Regions from separate parts of the Thermostichus sp. OS-CIW-33 genome, predicted to be linked through region 3. Evidence: riboswitches for the same ligand, from Rfam matches in the RefSeq annotation. Region 3 holds a riboswitch; each other region holds the start of a gene.
What was found. A riboswitch is a leader RNA that binds a small molecule or an ion and turns the genes downstream of it on or off. The one in region 3 is predicted to bind cobalamin.
Positions count from the first base shown of each region.

Region 1: linked by a shared signal. The riboswitch ahead of metE (5-methyltetrahydropteroyltriglutamate--homocysteine S-methyltransferase) and the one ahead of ACVWZG_RS02515 (TonB-dependent receptor plug domain-containing protein) in region 3 are both predicted to bind cobalamin.
Region 2: linked by a shared signal. The riboswitch ahead of ACVWZG_RS08395 (sirohydrochlorin chelatase) and the one ahead of ACVWZG_RS02515 (TonB-dependent receptor plug domain-containing protein) in region 3 are both predicted to bind cobalamin.

Region 1 is NZ_JBSSCH010000010.1:17,067-22,709, forward strand. Features, by position in the region: gene ACVWZG_RS09020 (cell division protein FtsX) at 1-746, opposite strand, end outside; partial or broken gene ACVWZG_RS09025 (ABC transporter ATP-binding protein) at 840-1,455, opposite strand; cobalamin riboswitch at 1,602-1,806, shown strand; gene metE (5-methyltetrahydropteroyltriglutamate--homocysteine S-methyltransferase) at 2,264-4,528, shown strand; gene ACVWZG_RS09035 (cell division ATP-binding protein FtsE) at 4,705-5,391, opposite strand; gene ACVWZG_RS09040 (WecB/TagA/CpsF family glycosyltransferase) at 5,587-5,643, opposite strand, start outside.
Region 2 is NZ_JBSSCH010000009.1:37,851-43,493, forward strand. Features, by position in the region: gene ACVWZG_RS08390 (heavy metal translocating P-type ATPase) at 1-1,464, shown strand, start outside; cobalamin riboswitch at 1,593-1,728, shown strand; gene ACVWZG_RS08395 (sirohydrochlorin chelatase) at 1,759-2,802, shown strand; gene ACVWZG_RS08400 (SPFH domain-containing protein) at 2,900-3,799, shown strand; gene ACVWZG_RS08405 (PAP/fibrillin family protein) at 3,796-4,425, opposite strand; gene ACVWZG_RS08410 (L-threonylcarbamoyladenylate synthase) at 4,462-5,175, opposite strand; gene ACVWZG_RS08415 (hypothetical protein) at 5,194-5,568, opposite strand; gene obgE (GTPase ObgE) at 5,629-5,643, opposite strand, start outside.
Region 3 is NZ_JBSSCH010000002.1:241,212-246,854, forward strand. Features, by position in the region: gene aroA (3-phosphoshikimate 1-carboxyvinyltransferase) at 1-403, opposite strand, end outside; gene rsmH (16S rRNA (cytosine(1402)-N(4))-methyltransferase RsmH) at 638-1,549, shown strand; gene ACVWZG_RS02510 (hypothetical protein) at 1,726-2,274, shown strand; cobalamin riboswitch at 2,603-2,755, shown strand; gene ACVWZG_RS02515 (TonB-dependent receptor plug domain-containing protein) at 2,798-4,768, shown strand; gene ACVWZG_RS02520 (DUF1636 domain-containing protein) at 4,897-5,304, shown strand; gene ACVWZG_RS02525 ((2Fe-2S) ferredoxin domain-containing protein) at 5,316-5,643, shown strand, end outside.

The DNA.
Region 1 (5,643 bases), on a different contig from region 3:
AGCAACTGCTGGGATCCCAAGATCAATCCCCAAGCTCCCACTGCGCTGATCACCCCAAACAGGCACCCTTGCAAAATAAAGGGCAAGTAAATCCAGGCTGCCGTCGCCCCCACCAATTGCATCACCTCGATCTCCCGCCGCCGCGCCATGACGATGAGGCGAATGGTGGTGGTGATGACCGCCACCGCTGTCAGGGCCAACACGCCGGTAATGGTCAGGGATCCCAGCCGTAGCATGTCCTGGAGCTGGGCCAGTTGCTCCACAATGCGGTCGCCGTAGTAGACCTCATCCACCCCTTCCAGTTGGCGAATCTGCTCCGCCACTTCCCCCAAGGCTTCGGTGGAATCCGCCTTAACCCGCAGAGCATCCACCAAGGGGTTCTCCCCCAACTGGGTTTCCATGGCCGCCTCGTCTTGGATCCCCATTTCCAGCAAAAGGTTGCGCCAAGCCTGGTCTTTGGTGATGACCTTCACCTCGGCCACATGAGGCAGTTGGGCGACCTGAGGTTGCAGCTCCACCCCCTGCCGTTCCGGCTCCAGGTAGACGGAGATCTCCAGTTGTCCTCCCAGCGACTGCACCGTGGCATCCACGCCCCAGGACAGCTCAACGCCGATCCCCACCAAGAACAGCAACACCAGCAGGGTGCTCACAGCGGCCCAGTTCAGCCAGCCCCCCCGCCGCAACCCCAAAAAAGTCTCCTGTAGGAGATAGCGGATTTTATTGAGAAATCGGGAGAGAGATTGCATGCTGTTCTCCATCCAACAATCAATGGGCTCAGACCCTTGCCCCCTGGAGCTCAACAGAGCCTGTGGAGAGCAAAATAGGGATCCCGGCAGCCCTCAGCGCAGATCATACAGGCGCCCTCCCTCCATGCGCACCACCCGGTGGCCGGCCCGCTTCACCAGGTAAGGGTCGTGGCTGGTCATGATGACGTAGCGGCTGCAGAGCCGTTCCAGGAGAAAGCGATCATGACTGATGACCAAAAGCCCCATCTGATGTGCCCGCCCATAGGCCAAGACAGCTTGCCAGATCAGGGCTTGGGTATTGGCGTCGAGCATGGCTGTCATCTCATCTGCAATCAAATAGCGAGTTCAAATAGCGAGTTTGTGGGTTGAGAACCCGGGCGATGACAACCCGCTGCAATTCTCCCCCGCTTAGCTCATGGCGATAGCGGTTGAGCCAACTGGGGGAAATGCCTAAGGTGTGGAGAACCTCTGGCTGGGGAGGAGGCCCTTCCCGCAAGACCTGAGCTATGCGCCAGTGGGGGTTAACGGCCTGCTCTGGATGTTGAAAGACAAGCTGCACTGGACAGTACCCTCGCCGAGGCAAAGGCTGCCCTGTCACACTCACCCGACCTTGGCTGGGGGTAAGGTAGCCCGCCAGCAACTTGGCCAGAGTAGTTTTGCCAAAACCAGAGGGAGCCATCAGCCCTACGACTTCCCCAAGTTCTACTTGAGAGCAATGCAGGGGGGGAGGATGCTTAGAGGATTCCGATGACTTCCTGCAAGACCGCTGGGTGAAAGGTGAGGTCTGGTAGCTCCAAAGGCTGCTGGCTTGGTGATGATTGAAGCACTCTACTCCCGTCTCTGAACTCCGTGATACGATGTAGCTCAGCTATCGGTTCTGACGGGGATCAGCCGCCAGAGGAAACGGGGAAAGAGCAGTGAGAATCTGCCGCTGTCCCGCAGCTGTGATCCGGTTTAGGAGAAGTTCTGCAGCAAATCTCTAGAGTCATTCGCTGCCGATCCAGATCTTGTCCCCCAAAACCGTGTCAGTCAGAATGCCCGCCGATGGTTTTTCTAAACTTCACAACATCTGCGAGGTACAGATGGTAACTGTCTTGGCTTTAGCTCGTTTCTGCTTTCGTTATCCTGAGCATTTTCCCGGCGTTGCTCCCACAAGCTTTCGGTACTCCTCAGCAGTAGAAATAAGTCCAAGAACCCAAGCAAGACTCTGAGCCAGTTGGCCGGGAGAGAGTAAATTTTGGGTGCTGTTGCACCAAGATCTATCAAGATCTACAGCCCGCCTACGCGAAGGAAAGAGTGAGATGTCAGGCTTCCTGACTTCAATTGGTAGGCTGGCAAGTAGCCACTGCGATCGCTGGCTGCGTTGAGTATCTTTTTTGCGCAAAAGGCAGTGTTTTGTTGGGGTTCCAGAGGCAAGAGAGGAACAGCCGGTTTCTTCCTTGGCGGGCGGGATCCCAGTTGAGGGCGAATTGAACGCAGGAAAATTAGAAAACTCAGTATTTGGGATGGCACACAACATGACTGCACAAACCATGACATTGGGGTATGCCCGCATGGGCAAGCGCCGCGAGCTCAAAAAAGCTTTGGAAGGCTTTTGGAGTGGTGCCCTAGGGTCAGAGGCTCTGCTGGCTACCTTTTGGGATTTGGAGACTCAAGCCTGGCAGACTCAGCTACAAGCTGGGATTGATCACATTGCGGTAGGGGATCAGACTCTCTACGACCATGTACTGGACTGGGCCACCTGGCTGGGGCTGATCCCCTCTCGGTTCCGAGGTCTGTCGGGTTTAGACCGCTACTTTGCCATGGCGCGGGGGCGGGAGGGCCTGCCGGCTTTGGAAATGACCAAGTGGTTTGACACCAACTACCACTACTTGGTACCCGAAATTGAGCCGGAAGCCGATCCCAGTCCTAACTTTGGGGATTTTTTGGAAAGAGTTCGGCGGGCCCAAGGGATCCTAGGGGAGCGCACCAGCCCCGTTGTCCTCAGTCCAGTGACTTTGCTCTGCCTTAGCCAGCGATCTGGGGATCTGCGGGCGGACTTGGAAAAGCTCCTTCCTCTGTACCGGGATCTCCTCCAGGAGTTAAAACAGCTGGGGATCCCAGAAGTCCAGATTCACGATCCCATTTTGGTTACCAGCCAGGGAAGTGGCCTGCGGGAAGCTGTGGAAATGAGCTACCGCCAGTTGGCAACCGCCGGGATCCCTGTCCACTTGGTCACCTACTTCGATGACCTGGGGGAGACTTACCCCTGGGTGGTGCAACTGCCGGTGGCCGGCATTAGCCTTGACTTTACCCGTGGCCACACCCTGGATCTGGTAAGAACCTATGGCTTTCCGGCTGACCAGATCCTAGGTGCTGGCGTAGTGGACGCTCGGAATGTCTGGAAGGTTCAGCCTGAGACCGTCTTGGCCAGCCTGCGGGAGCTGCAGGGGGTAGCTCCCAACCTACGGGTGCAGCCTTCCGCTTCGTTGCAATTTGTGCCCCACGACGCTGCTCTGGAAGCCCAGTTGCCGGAACCCCTCAGAAATATCCTCAGCTTTGCCGAACAGAAGCTGGCCGAAGTAGCTCTCCTGGCGCGAGCCCTCAACGGCGAAGACACTGCTGCCCAGCAGGCGGAAATCCAGCAGCAATGGCAGAGCTTTGCGCAGTTTAGCCCCCCCAACCCCCAAGTGCGCCAGGCTTTGGCCAACCTCAAGCTCCAGGACTTCGAGCGATTCCTGCCCTACGAGCAGCGCCTAAGTCGGCAGGTTCAGCTACCACCTTTGCCCACCACCACCATTGGCTCCTTCCCCCAAACTCCAGAGGTGCGGCAGTGGCGAGCTAAGTACAAAAGAGGGGAGGTTTCGCAGGCGGAGTACGAAGCAGCCATTGACGCTGAGATTGCCAAGTGCATCCGCATTCAAGAAGAGATTGGCCTGGATGTGTTGGTGCATGGGGAATTTGAGCGCACCGACATGGTGGAGTACTTTGCCCAGAAGCTGGAAGGCTTTGCCTTCACTGAACACGGCTGGGTGCAGAGTTACGGCAGCCGCTGCGTGCGCCCTCCCATTCTCTACGGCGACGTGGTTCGCCCCCAACCCATGACAGTGCGGGAATTCCAAGTAGCCCAGTCCCACACCCAAAAGCCGGTGAAAGGCATGCTCACGGGGCCAGTGACTATGCTCAACTGGTCCTTTCCCCGTGTTGATATTCCCCGGCGGGAGCAGGCTTTGCAGATTGCCCTGGCCTTGAGAGCCGAAGTGGCAGATCTGGAAGCGGCTGGAGCGGTGATGGTGCAAGTGGATGAGCCGGCACTGCGGGAGGGGCTACCTCTGAAAAAAGAACGCTGGCCAGAATACCTCAGCTGGGCAGTGGATGCCTTTCGCCTAGCTACCGGCGGGGCCAAGCCGGAAACCCAGATTCACACCCACATGTGCTACTCAGAGTTTGGGGACATCATCGAGCACATTGAGCGGCTGGATGCCGACGTGCTTTCCATTGAAAACAGCCGCAGCAACAACAAAACCCTGCTGCAAATTGCCCAGGCTGGGTATCGTCACCAGGTGGGCAACGGCGTTTACGATGTCCACAGCCCTGCGGTGCCGAGCGTTGAGCAAATCCTGCAGCAGCTGCGCACAGGACTGGCCCACTTGCCTGTGGAGCAAACTTGGGTTAATCCCGATTGTGGCCTCAAGACCCGCCGCTGGGAGGAGGTGATCCCCGCACTGAAAAATATGGTGGCTGCCGCTCATCAGCTAGGGGAGGAGCTTCTGGAAACCCAACCTGAGGGTCTGCGCGAGTAAGGCCCACGACCCGCTGATGTAACTGGTCGGGCTGGCTTGACAAGTCGCCGCGGGCGGTGCCGCTGTTGTGCTGATGCGGCTGGCTTAGGGCCTACGGTCTGCTGATGCAACCGGCAAAGCTGCTCTCCGGGATCTCAAAAAGCTTGTGAAGAGCAAAGTAGGGATCCCGGCAGCCCTCAGCGCAGATCATACAGGCGCCCTCCCTCCATGCGCACCACCCGGTGGCCGGCCCGCTCCACCAGATAGGGGTCATGGCTGGTCATGATGACGGTCACCCCAAAGGAATTGAGCCGCTCCAAAATCTGGAGAACCAAGAGGGAGTTTTCCGGATCTAGGTTTCCTGTTGGCTCGTCCGCCAGCAGCAGCACCGGCATGTTGACAATGGCCCGGGCCAGGCTAAGGCGCTGCTGTTCCCCCCCCGAAAGCTCATGGGGAAAGTGATCTCGCTTTTCGGTCAGCCCCACCATCTTTAGGGTCGGCCCGATGCGACGGCGGATTTCTGCGGGGGACAGCCCTTGGGCGCGCAGCACGAAGGCCACATTTTCTGCCAGGGTGCGGTTGGCCAGAAGGCGATAATCTTGGAAAACCACCCCCAAGCGCCGCCGCAACATGGCCAGCGGACGCGGTGGGATGCGGTAGGGTCGCCGCCGCCCTTCAGAAGAAAAGAGACAGACTTGATCGACGATGACCGTGCCCTCGGTGGCCTGTTCCGCCCCGTAGAGTAGCCGCAGCAGGGTGGACTTGCCCGCCCCGGAGACCCCAGTTACGAACACAAACTCGCCGCGGCGCACCTCCAAGTTCACATCCTGAAAAATTAAGTTGCCGTTGGGAAAGACCTTGCTCACGCCCCGCAAGGACACCATGCTGGCCGGGGCTTGCAGGGATCCGGATTGGGTGCTGCCGTAAAAGCCCAGGGTGGCCTCTGGATGGGCTGGGGCAGGGGGATGAGGGGTCGGAGCCGTACCCGCCCAACGGTGTAAGCGAGGAGGATAGCCGATGTGCTGACCGATCATCATGGCAAGCGCCTACAGAGAGAAGAACGAGGGAGCGCCGGCAGACTAGGGGCGCAAACGAGAAGAGGGATCCCACAGCACTCGCCAGACAAAGCTGGGCAG
Region 2 (5,643 bases), on a different contig from region 3:
GAGAAGGTGCCGGTGGATGGGGTAATCCTAGAGGGATCCTCCACCCTCGACGAGTCGATGGTGACCGGCGAGAGCCTGCCTGTACTCAAGTCGGCGGGGGATGAGGTGATTGGGGCAACGCTGAATCGGACGGGCAGCTTTGTGATGGAAGCGCGGCGGGTGGGCAAAGACACAGTTCTGGCCCAGATCGTGCGCTTGGTGCAGGAAGCTCAGGGATCCAAAGCCCCGATTCAACAGTTGGCGGATCGGGTGACTGCCTGGTTTGTGCCGGCAGTGATCGGGGTGGCAGTTCTAACTTTCGTGCTCTGGTGGGTGCTGGCGGACAACCTGACGCTGGCCTTGGTGAACACGATTGGGGTGCTGATCATCGCCTGCCCTTGTGCGCTGGGGTTGGCAACCCCCACCTCGATCCTGGTGGCCACGGGACGAGGGGCAGAATTGGGGATCCTGGTGAAAAGTGCCGACAGCCTGGAATTGGCCCACGACTTGCGCACGGTGGTCTTGGACAAAACTGGCACCCTGACTGAAGGTCGCCCTACCGTCACCGATATTTGGGCTAATGGCTCCTCTCCCCTGACGGTGTTGCGCCTGGCAGCGGCGGTGGAGCGGCACTCGGAACATCCTTTGGCCCAGGCGGTGGTGCAGAAAGCCGAAGCGGAAAAAATTGCCATCCCTCCTGCCCAGCATTTTCAGGCAAGGATAGGCAGTGGGGCAGAAGCCTGGGTGGAAGACCAGTGGATCCGCATCGGTCGGCTGAGCTGGCTACAGGAGATGGGGATCCCCTGGGATCCCTCTTGGTCAGAGCGGGTTCAGAATTGGGAAAGCCAGGGCAAAACGGTGATCGGCGTAGCCCAATCCCAGAGCCTGGTGGGGCTGTTGGCCATTGCCGATCCGCTCAAACCCACCTCTCCTGAGGCAGTGCAACAGCTGCAACAGATGGGTCTAGAGGTGATCCTGCTAACCGGGGATAACCCCACCACGGCCCAAGCGGTTGCTCGGCAAGCAGGCATTCAGCGGGTAATTGCCCAAGTCCGTCCGGATCAGAAGGCAGCTTACATACGCAGCCTAAGACAACCGCGACGGCGGGTGGCGATGGTGGGAGATGGCATTAACGATGCTCCGGCTCTGGCAGAAGCCGATGTGGGGATCGCCATTGGTACAGGTACGGATGTGGCGATGGCCGCCAGCGATATTACCCTCATGTCGGGAGATCTGCGCGGAGTCGCCACTGCCATTCAACTCAGCCGGGCCACCCTCAACAACATCCGCCAAAACCTCTTCTTCGCCTTTATCTACAACACGCTGGGGATCCCGATTGCCGCTGGGGCGCTCTATCCCTTTACAGGCTGGTTGCTCAACCCTATGCTGGCGGGGGCAGCCATGGCCCTGAGTTCCGTTTCGGTGGTCGCCAATGCCCTGCGCCTGCGACACTTTCAGCCCCCCAGACTAGCGGGCCGGCGTTAGGCCCTCTCCCAGGGGCAAGGGGGATTAGCGCGGCAACAGTTTTGCTGCCCTTTGAGCATGAGTCTGCCGTACCGCTCATGCCTCAGGGCTATCTTCTGGCAGACAAGGACATCCCCCCCAGGGGGCTTGGTGAACGACAAGCGGCAAGCTAACCTAAAAGGCTCAGGCAGACTGGGGAAAGCGCGGTGCAAGTCCGCCACTGTGACGCAACTGTGATGGGATCCCTCCCTCAGCCAGAACACCCACCTGCCGTTGTCCTGTACCCCTTGCGATTCACAAGGAACGGAGTTTTTTGTGTTGAATACCCTCAGTGTTTCCCCTCCGCTTGCGGTTGGGCAGCTTGCTTCTCCTTCATTGCCCCTATTGCTTATCGGCCACGGATCCCGCGACCCCCAAGGGCAGCAAGCCTTTCTGGAGCTAGCCCAGGCTTACCAAGCTCTCACCCCCCATCGACCGGTGATCCCCTGCTTTCTGGAGCTGACCCAGCCAACCATTGCCCAGGGGGTAGAGCAGTGCTTGGCCCAAGGGTGGCAGGAGATCGTGGCCCTGCCGCTGTTGCTGTTTGGGGCCCGCCACAACAAGTTCGATGTGACGATGGAACTGGATCGCCTGCAGGCCCTCTATCCCCAGTTGCGCATTCATTACGGTGGGCCGCTGGGGATCCGCATCGAGATCCTGCAACTGCTGCGAGACCGATTGGCTGCTTTGATGGCCGCCCAACCGCGGCGGATCCCAGAAGCAGAAACCGTGCTCCTGTTTGTGGGTCGCGGCTCCAGCGATCCCGAGGCCAATGCCGAAGCCTGTAAACTGGCCCGGTTGCTTTGGGAAGGATCTGGGTTTGCCGCTGTGGAAACTTGCTTTATCGGCATTACCCATCCCCGCCTGCCCGTGGGATTGGAGCGGGCCTTGTCCTGGCATCCGCGCCGGGTGATCGTGCTGCCCTACTTCCTGTTTACCGGAGTGCTGGTGAAAAAAATTGAGGCGGCAGTGGAACAACAACGACAACGACAGTCGGAAATCGACTGGCTGATGCTGCCGGAATTGGGCCTTGTGGACACGGTGCTGCACAGCCTGCAGCAACTGGAGCAGGAAGCCCTACAGGGCCAAACCCAAATGAACTGCCACCTGTGCAAGTTTCGCCTGGCCGTGAGCGCAGAGGTCAGAGCTGGGCATACCCATCACCATCCTCACGAGCATCATCACCACCATCACGGGCACGGATCCCATCACCACCCTCATTCTCACCATCACCCTCAGCACGGCCACACCCACGCAGCGGCTGGGGATCCCTGGGCCCAATTAGAGGGCTACCACCAACGGGCATGGCAGGTGCCCTAAGAGGGAAACAGAGGCTGCTGGCGGGATAAACTGAGTGCAGACAGGCAATTTTTGAACCTGGTTTTCCCGCTCTAGCGGTTGTGATGACGAAAAAACGATGATGCTCTCCCGCTCCTCTTGGGTTTCAGGTGCCGCTGCCGCGGGGAGCGGGATCTTTGTTTTCGCCCTGGTGGTGGGGCTGCTGGATCAGATCCTGCCCACCCTGCCCAAGGTTTCCCTCTCCCTGGCCGGGATCCCTGGGATCCTGGCTGCCGCTGGGGCCTCCTATGGGGCCTGGCGGGTGGTTCAGATGGGTCTGCAATCGGCTTCCTGGAGCGACTTTCGAGAATCGCTGGTGGCGACCCTATCTCCCTTTGATCCTGCCGACCACGGCGGCGAGCCACGACAACCTAAGGGGGATCCTCGCCCTTGGCAGGTGGCTCAGGAGATCCGGCAAACCCAGCTCCGCCATCAAAAGATCCTTGACCGCATCAAGCAGCGGGTGAAAGCCGAAATCCAGACCTGTGAACGCGCCCAAGCCCAACTGCGCAGCGAGCAGCAACGGTCTCGAGTCCTGCAGGCCCAAGCCCAACAGTTACAACAGCATCTGCAAAACCTACAAACATCTTCCCCTTCTCCAAGCTCCGAGTCGACCAAACCCACGCCAGAGCAAGCGCTGCGCCAAAAGCTCCGCCAACTTCAATCCCAGGTCACCACCCTGAAAATAGAATTGGAACGCCAAAGGACCCAACTGCAACACGCAGAAGCAGAGCGGGCTCAACTCCAGCAGCAGCAGCAAAAACTCAAGCGCATCCTGCAGCGCAAAAAATTGGAAAATCGAGAGTTGCGCTCCCAACAGGCAGAATGGGCCCGGCAACTGGAGCAAACTCAACAGGAGCTGCAAACTTTGCGGGAGTCCTACCGCGCCTTGCAAGTTCTCCAGGAAATAGGCTTCACCCTAACCCAAAACCTATCTCACGAAAGGGCGGAAACGGAGTCCTCTGGATCCTCCGACTAGCCGACCCGCTTTAGAACAAATACACTCCCCTCGCTGCCCCGACCCAGCCGCAAGTCTTCATCTAAATAGGTGATATCCAGCCAACCCGTTGGCTCGCGGCGGCGGATATCGATTTGAATAGCCGGGATTCGCTCCGGAGCCTGCTCGAGCAAATCGAGAAAGCTCTCGATCTCGTAGCTCATCAAAGCTTGGGATCCGAACACCAATCGCTCGAAAATCACCCTCACCCGACGCTCCGATTCGGGGTAAAAGCGCGCTGATACAGCCAAGACTCCCCGTGGCATCCAAGCCTCCAGCCAACCGGATCCCTGGATCTCCGCCACGTTGAAGACCCGTCCAGCCTTGGCCCGAATACACTGGTAGATCTCGCCGGTGGTCAAAAAAGGCAACTGTGCCAGCCGCAGCAGAGCTGTGCTCGTGGTAAATAGGGTGAGCCAGTTCCCCTCCAACCCTTCAGCAGCAGATGTTGGTTTGGGGGTGGGGTTGAGCGCTTCTAGGGCGGCAATCTGAGACAGGATCTGGGCTTGCTGCTCAGGGGAGACTTTCCGGCCCCGGTCGGTTGCCTCCAGCAGGTGCAGCAGAGCCGATTTTTGCTGAGCCAGGGCCATGAGCACACTCCAAGGCATCAACCCCATTTTAGAGAACGCCAGATCCGGCTGCCCTTAACCGTCTTCTCCCACCAGTTTCAGGTTCAGATCTGCCACCTGCTCATACCCTAGCCCGGCCCGCACCACCAGCGGCTCGGATCCCGTCAAGTCAATTACCGTAGAGACCTTGGCCCGACGGGGGGCATCGTCATCCAGCACCAGATCCACCTGTTTTTCCAACTGCCGCATCTCTTCAGCCGCAAAGATCCCACCCTCATCCCAGGGGTCGCTCTCCCACTCCCAGGCTTGCCCAGAACTTAAGTCCAGGGATCCGACGGGATCCCCCCCCAGCTTGGCAGAGGTGGAGACAATTGGATTGCCCAACTCTTCCAGCAAAGCCTGACAAATGGCCGAGTCGGGCACGCGGATGCCGGTGGTTTTCCGTTTGGGCTCCATCACCAACTTGGGCACCAGCTTGGTGGCCGGCAACAGAAACGTAAACGGGCCCGGGATCAGCCGCCGCATCAGCCGATAGGCCGAATCGGTTACCTGGGCATAGTGGGCAATGCGTGAGAGAGAAGGGCACAAAAAGGTAAGAGGCTTGTCGTTGGAGAGCTGCTTGATACGGCGTACCCGCTCCACTGCTTGTTTGTGGGTCACATCGCAGCCAATGGCATAGACTGTATCGGTGGGGTAAAGCATCACCGCCCCCTCCCGCAAAGCCGCCGCAATCCGCCGGATGGAACGGGCCTGGGGCTGTTGCGGATGCAGCTTAAAGTACTCGGCCATCGGGCAGATGGGAAGAGGTCAAGACTGGGAGCAGCTACCCCCCAGGGGGTTTTCCACAAGAGGGCGGGGGGTCGGTGGCACCGACGCGGGCAGGGATCCCTGAGATTCGGGCCAGTCCTTCAGTTGTTGCATCAGGGCTTGGATGTGCAGACGGGGCAGATAGGGCCAGTCGCCCGCTTCTTCCAAATCTTGAAGCACCCGATACAGAGCTTGACGGGTGTTGGGCAAAGACTCCCGAAAGGCACCTTCCAGGATCGCGCGGTGCAACTCCTCCAGCAGCCGCAGGAGCATCAGCAGCTCCACACACGCTCCCGCCCTCGCCTGGGCCGCCTGTTCAACAGCCAACATGATCTGACGCAAATCCGGTGGCAGATCCTCCGCCGAGATATACATAGCCACTCGTCTCTGGGTTCTGGGAAGGCAGGGGCTTTCCTATTCTAAGATTCTTCTGCCCTAGGACTGGATGGA
Region 3 (5,643 bases):
GCCCCATGGGCCGCGAGCGCAGGGAGCGATCGCCGGTGACGGCAAAAAAGCGCCCGGCCTGGCCAGCCAGGATCCCCAGCATCAGGCGCAAGGTGGTGCCGGAGTTACCTGCATCCAACACGTCTGCCGGTTCTTGCAGCTGGCCCAGGCCAACTCCCCGAATGCGAACACACTCGCTGTTGAGCTCCGAAATATCTGCCCCCAGCGCCCGAAAACAGGCTGCCGTACTGCGGGGATCCTCTCCCAGCAACAGCCCTTGGATGGTGGTTTCTCCTTCGGCCAGGGATCCCAGCATCAGGGCGCGGTGGGAAATGGACTTGTCACCGGGGATGCTCACTTGGCCGCGCAGGCCCTTGGCCGGCGAGAGGGTCAAGATATCAGCAGCAGAAGAGTGAGTCAACACAGCAACCCTGACGGCAGACTAGGCAAAAGCGGGAGCAGTCTCATCATACTCAGAGCGGGACTCGCGCCCCAGAGATTTTGCCGGGGATCCCAAGACAGCCTGTCTTTTGACGGCCACCCCTCTTTTCTCAGAGGATCACCTTAACAACATGGATTCCTCGGTCGGGGCCTGGCCTCGGCCTTTTTTTTGCAGATACTGAACTTTGTAGCAGCAGAAATAGAACCCCCGCAGACCGTGCTTGGCAAGGTGTATCAACACGACTCTGTTTTGACCGAGGAGGTGATGGCCTACCTGCAACCCCAGGGGGGCGGCACTTTTCTGGATGTGACGTTGGGAGGGGGTGGGCACAGCTTGGCGCTGCTGCGGGGGGGAGCTGCCCGAGTGGTGGGGTTGGATCGGGATCCGGCGGCTCTACAGGCGGCGCAAGCGCGTTTTGCAGCAGAAGGGATCCCCAGTAGTCGCATCCAACTGTGGCACCTCAATTTTGCCGATTTCGATCTGCAGCAGCACGGCTTTCGGGATGAGCAGGGGCAGGGGATCCCCTTCGATGGCATCGTGGCCGACTTGGGGGTGAGTTCGCCGCAACTGGACTGTCCTGAGCGGGGATTTAGCTTTCGCGGGGAGGGGCCGCTGGATATGCGCATGGATCCCAGTACAGCTCAGGAGACTGCCGCCGATTGGGTTAATCATCGCCCGGTCGAAGAGTTGATCGAGATTTTCACCCGTTACGGCGAAGAGCGATTTGCCCGCCGCATCGCCCATCACATCGAGCAGGCTCGTCCCCTCGCCACAACCACTCAGTTGGCCCAGGTGGTTTGGCAGGCAGTACCTCCGGCAGCTCGGCGAGGCCGCATTCACCCGGCCACTCGGGTCTTTCAGGCGTTGCGCATTGCCGTGAACCGAGAACTGGAGGCTTTAGAAACCTTGCTGGCCCAAGCCCCCACTTGGTTGAAACCCGGCGGCAGGTTGGCCGTGATCAGCTTCCATAGCCTTGAAGATCGCTTGGTGAAATGGGCCTTCCGCAGGGATCCTCGTTGGCAGGTGCTCACCCCCAAGCCCTTGTCCCCTTCCGAACTGGAACGGCAACGCAATCCACGGGCCCGCTCTGCCAAACTGCGAGTGGCTGCCCGCAGCAGTCAGATGTAGGTTTAGGTTGGTTCTCCCGCTCTCAAGAGATCGGCTACCGTGAAGCGGACGGCTAGCCCGCCGAGACCAGGAATCGGGAGAAGGGGGTTGCTGTTGGGGGGCGCGGGGAACTAGGGTGAAGCGGAACCGGCAGTCCTGCACCGTCGGATCCCTTGGTGTGTGTGAGGTTAAGCCCTATGGTTAGCCAGCCTTTGAACGCAGGTCTTGATCGTCCCAAGAGCCCTCGTCGCCACAGACAGCCTTCTGCTCTGAGCCGACCCCTCTCCGGTACAGTTCAAGCCAGCCGCACCCAGCCTTTGGATTTGAAGTTGAAATCAGCCCATCCTCGCAGCCAGCATCTTGCTTGGGCAGAACACCTAGCCTGGTGGAAGCAAATCTCCACAGGGATGGCTATCCTCTCCGGCGTTTCAGTGTTGAGCCTTTACAGTTGGACTGTGCATACCCAAAGCCGGTGGAGCCAGCGTTACCAGGTGTGGCAGCAGATGCAGCGCAACGAACGACAGTTTCTGCTGACTCAAGAATCCATTGCCAATTCTCTGCGGGAAATCGCCGACCGCTCCGAAATGGTGCCGCTGGTACCGGATCGGATGATTGAGGTGCCAATTGCCTCTCCCAGCCAAGTTGAGCCGGATCCAGCCCACCAGGCAACGGCTTTGCCAGAAAGAGCGCTCCGCGCCGCTCACGCGACCGAAAAAGCCCCTCTTTTCTATCCGGTTGGGTACTAATTCATACGGATCCTGCCCATGACGGCTAGGCCAGCGTCCCCATCTTGCTTTCCCAAAAGCTGTGGGTCTTGTGAAGTCTCAGCGTATCTCTGTTCTCTAAAAGGCTAAGGGATCCCTGGGCCTCGCGATCTGGAGTAGCAGCGGGCTATCCTTCAACTGCTTACAAAGCAGTGAAGAAATCTGGCCTAAATGGGATGTGGCCCATCCGAAGCCCTGGGATTGCCGTTGGGATCCCGTTCACCCCTGGGGATGACATCCCCCCTGGCAGGATAGGAACTCCAGAGCAGGGGATGTATGATGCCTAGCACGGCTTTTTCGGAGCAATCGCAGAGAAAGCTGTACCGACAGGTTGTCCTGGGGATCAGCCAGGGCATGTAAAGGGGAAAGTCCGGTGCAAATCCGGCGCTGTGCCGCAACTGTGATGGGCTTGGGCTAGACCTATGCCCTCAGTCAGGATGCCCGCCTGCGGTTCTGGCTCGTCTTTCTTCCGCGTCGCACGGAATCAGGAGCTTCAAGAAAGAAAATGAATCCCATTCTAGGTCTCAGCCTGGCGCTGGGGGGTCTTGTTTTGGGGATCCCAGCGTGGGCGCAGCCGGCGGCCTCTTCACCTTCAGCTCAAGAGGTGTTGGAAACCGGTGTTAGCGCCGAGATTTTAAATCAACCCGTCACCACACCTTTTCGCCGTCCTGGTTTGCTGCGGGATTCTTCCCGCCCGGTTTACGTCATTACCCGCCAGCAAATTCGAGAGCAAGGGGCAAGAACGGTTCAGGAGGCCCTGCGCTACCTGCCCGGGATCCTCAGCGACGGCACGGCAGGAACCCAGTTGGGAGCCCTTAGCTCCCAGTTTATGCGGGGAGGACGAACGGCCCAGGTTTTGGTGCTCTTGGATGGCCGCCCCATTAACGACCTGGGCTTTTTTGGCGGGTTCGATCTGTCTCAGATCACTACAGATGTGGTCGAGCGTATTGAGATCTCTCCAGGTGGGGGCTCCACCTTATACGGCTCCGATGCCGTTGGCGGGGTCATGAACATCGTAACCCTGGAGCCAAAGCCGGGATCCGAGACCGTGCTGGAAGCGGCTATCGGCAGCTACGGCCTCAACGAGCAAGGGATCCAGAACCGCGGCCAGGTGCAGGATCTGGGCTGGGTGGTCAGCTATCGCCGTCTGCAGAGCAACAACGACTTTCCTTTTGAAATTAGGCGTTTGGGCAAAGCCGGCAGGCGGGAAAACTCGGCGGTGGAGTACCACAACCTACAAGCCAAGCTCACCTGGCAACTGGCAGAAGGCCAAGTCCTAACCGGAAATGCCCTTTATCTCAACAAAGCGTTTCAGGTGCCTGGCAGCACCGAGTTTCCCTCCCCCGATGCAGTGCAAAACACCAACGACCTGCTGTTAGATCTCAGTTGGCTGTGGGATCAAGAGAAGGGATCCCTGCAAGCCAGGGTATTTTTTGACGACCTCAACTATCGCTTCAGCGCCCCACAAAGCCAGGGATCCCGGGATGAGATCCTGCGAACGGGGTGGGGATCCCAACTGCAATACACCTGGAAGGCTGCTGAAAACCTGGAGCTTACTCTAGGAGCAGACTACCGATCCATTTCAGCTCGCAACACCACCTTCTCCTTTGCCAGGGGATCCACCAATGTCAACTACGACAATACCGTGAACCAAGGGGCCCTCTTTGCCCGCCTGGATTACAAGCCACAGCCCAACTTTTATCTCAACTTAGGTGTTCGCCAAGATTCGAGCAATCTGGTCAACGGTTCGGCCACCTCTCCTGCCGCAGGGATCCGCTGGGTTTTGGCAGAAGGCACCACCCTGAGGGCCAATTATGCCGGCAGCTTTCGCACTCCCTTGATCTCAAACTTATTCTTTCGTTTGCGGGGCTTTTTTGAAGTCGACGGCAACCCCAATTTGCGCCCGGAGCGGGGAGAGAGTTTTGACATTGGCCTGGATCAGGCTTTGGGAGATTTTGGCCTACTGCGCTTGACCTTTGCCCATAACCGCATCCGCGATGGCATTACCTTTGTCAGCACCGGCCCGCGCAGGGGAACCTACGAAAACATTGAGCTCGTGGAATACACGGGCTTGGAAGCAGCCCTGGATTTGCGATTGGGGGAAAACTGGACTCTTTTTGCCAACTACACCCTGAACGATCCCATCATCCGCTCGGCGCTGGATCCCAAAGCGGTTGGCAAACAGCTAGCCTTCGTGGGAGCAGACAGCTTCAACCTGGGCCTGAGCTACCGCGATGCAGAGGATCGGTATGCCTCAGTTTTCCTGCATCACATTGGCACTTTCTTTACCAACAACGCCAATACCCAATCTCTGCCCGGCTACACCAACCTGGCTCTGCGGGGAGGGATCCCGGTTGCAGAAAATCTCGCTCTCGAGGTGGGAGTCGATAACCTGCTGGATGAGCAATATGAGGTTTTCCCCGGCTACCCCGGAGTGGGTCGCACCGTTCGGCTTAATTTAAGGGGCCAATTTTAGAGCGACTTGAGGCTGACTTTTAGCTGTCTAACTCACTGCTGAATCCTTGGCCAAGACATTGAGATCGTCTTTGCCTCTTCTCACACCCTTTGCTTGGACAGAAACCTATGACTATATCAAGGAGCACCATGTCTCGATCAACTTCCCAGTTGCCCATCCAAGCTGGCAGCGCTGCCCAGCAACCCAGCAGCCATTGTCTTTGGGTTTGCATCACCTGCGGATCTCGGTGGGTTAACGGCCAAAAAGAAGGGACTAGCAAGGGAGAAATGCTGCTGTCTGCCCTGCAATCTCAAACCCTCAATCCTCAACTGACCCTGAAGCCGGTTGCCTGTATGAGCGGCTGCAGCCATGCTTGTGTCGTTGCGTTGGCAGCACCTCAAAAGATGACCTATGTTTTTGGAGATCTCGATCCAAAAGATGTGGATCTCATTCTGCAGACAGCAGAGCTCTACCTCACCAAGCCAGATGGGATCCTACCCTGGGCCGAGCGCCCTCTCAAAAAAGGGGTGATTGCTCGTATTCCACCACTGCACTGAGGAGCTTTCTCATGGCCACTTTTACCCCCTGGATAACCCCCCTCCATCAAGCTTGGCAGGAAGTTTCTTTGACGGGTTGGACAACCCTTTATGAAGGGATCCCTGCCCACATCGACTGCTTGGGGCCGTTGCTCTACGAGCTGTTTCAAGAGCACTGGGCCGAGATCCAGGTGGGCCATGTGGCGGAAGGCGGGGTGCTGGAGCTGGCTTTCAAGAAACCTCCAGCTTTGTGCGTGCTCTACGATGGCTATCTAACCGTTGCCACCGAAACTTGGCACCTGCATTTGTGTCTGGAGGAGCACCAAGGCGGCCCCCACCGCAAGACCCCACCCGAGCTGC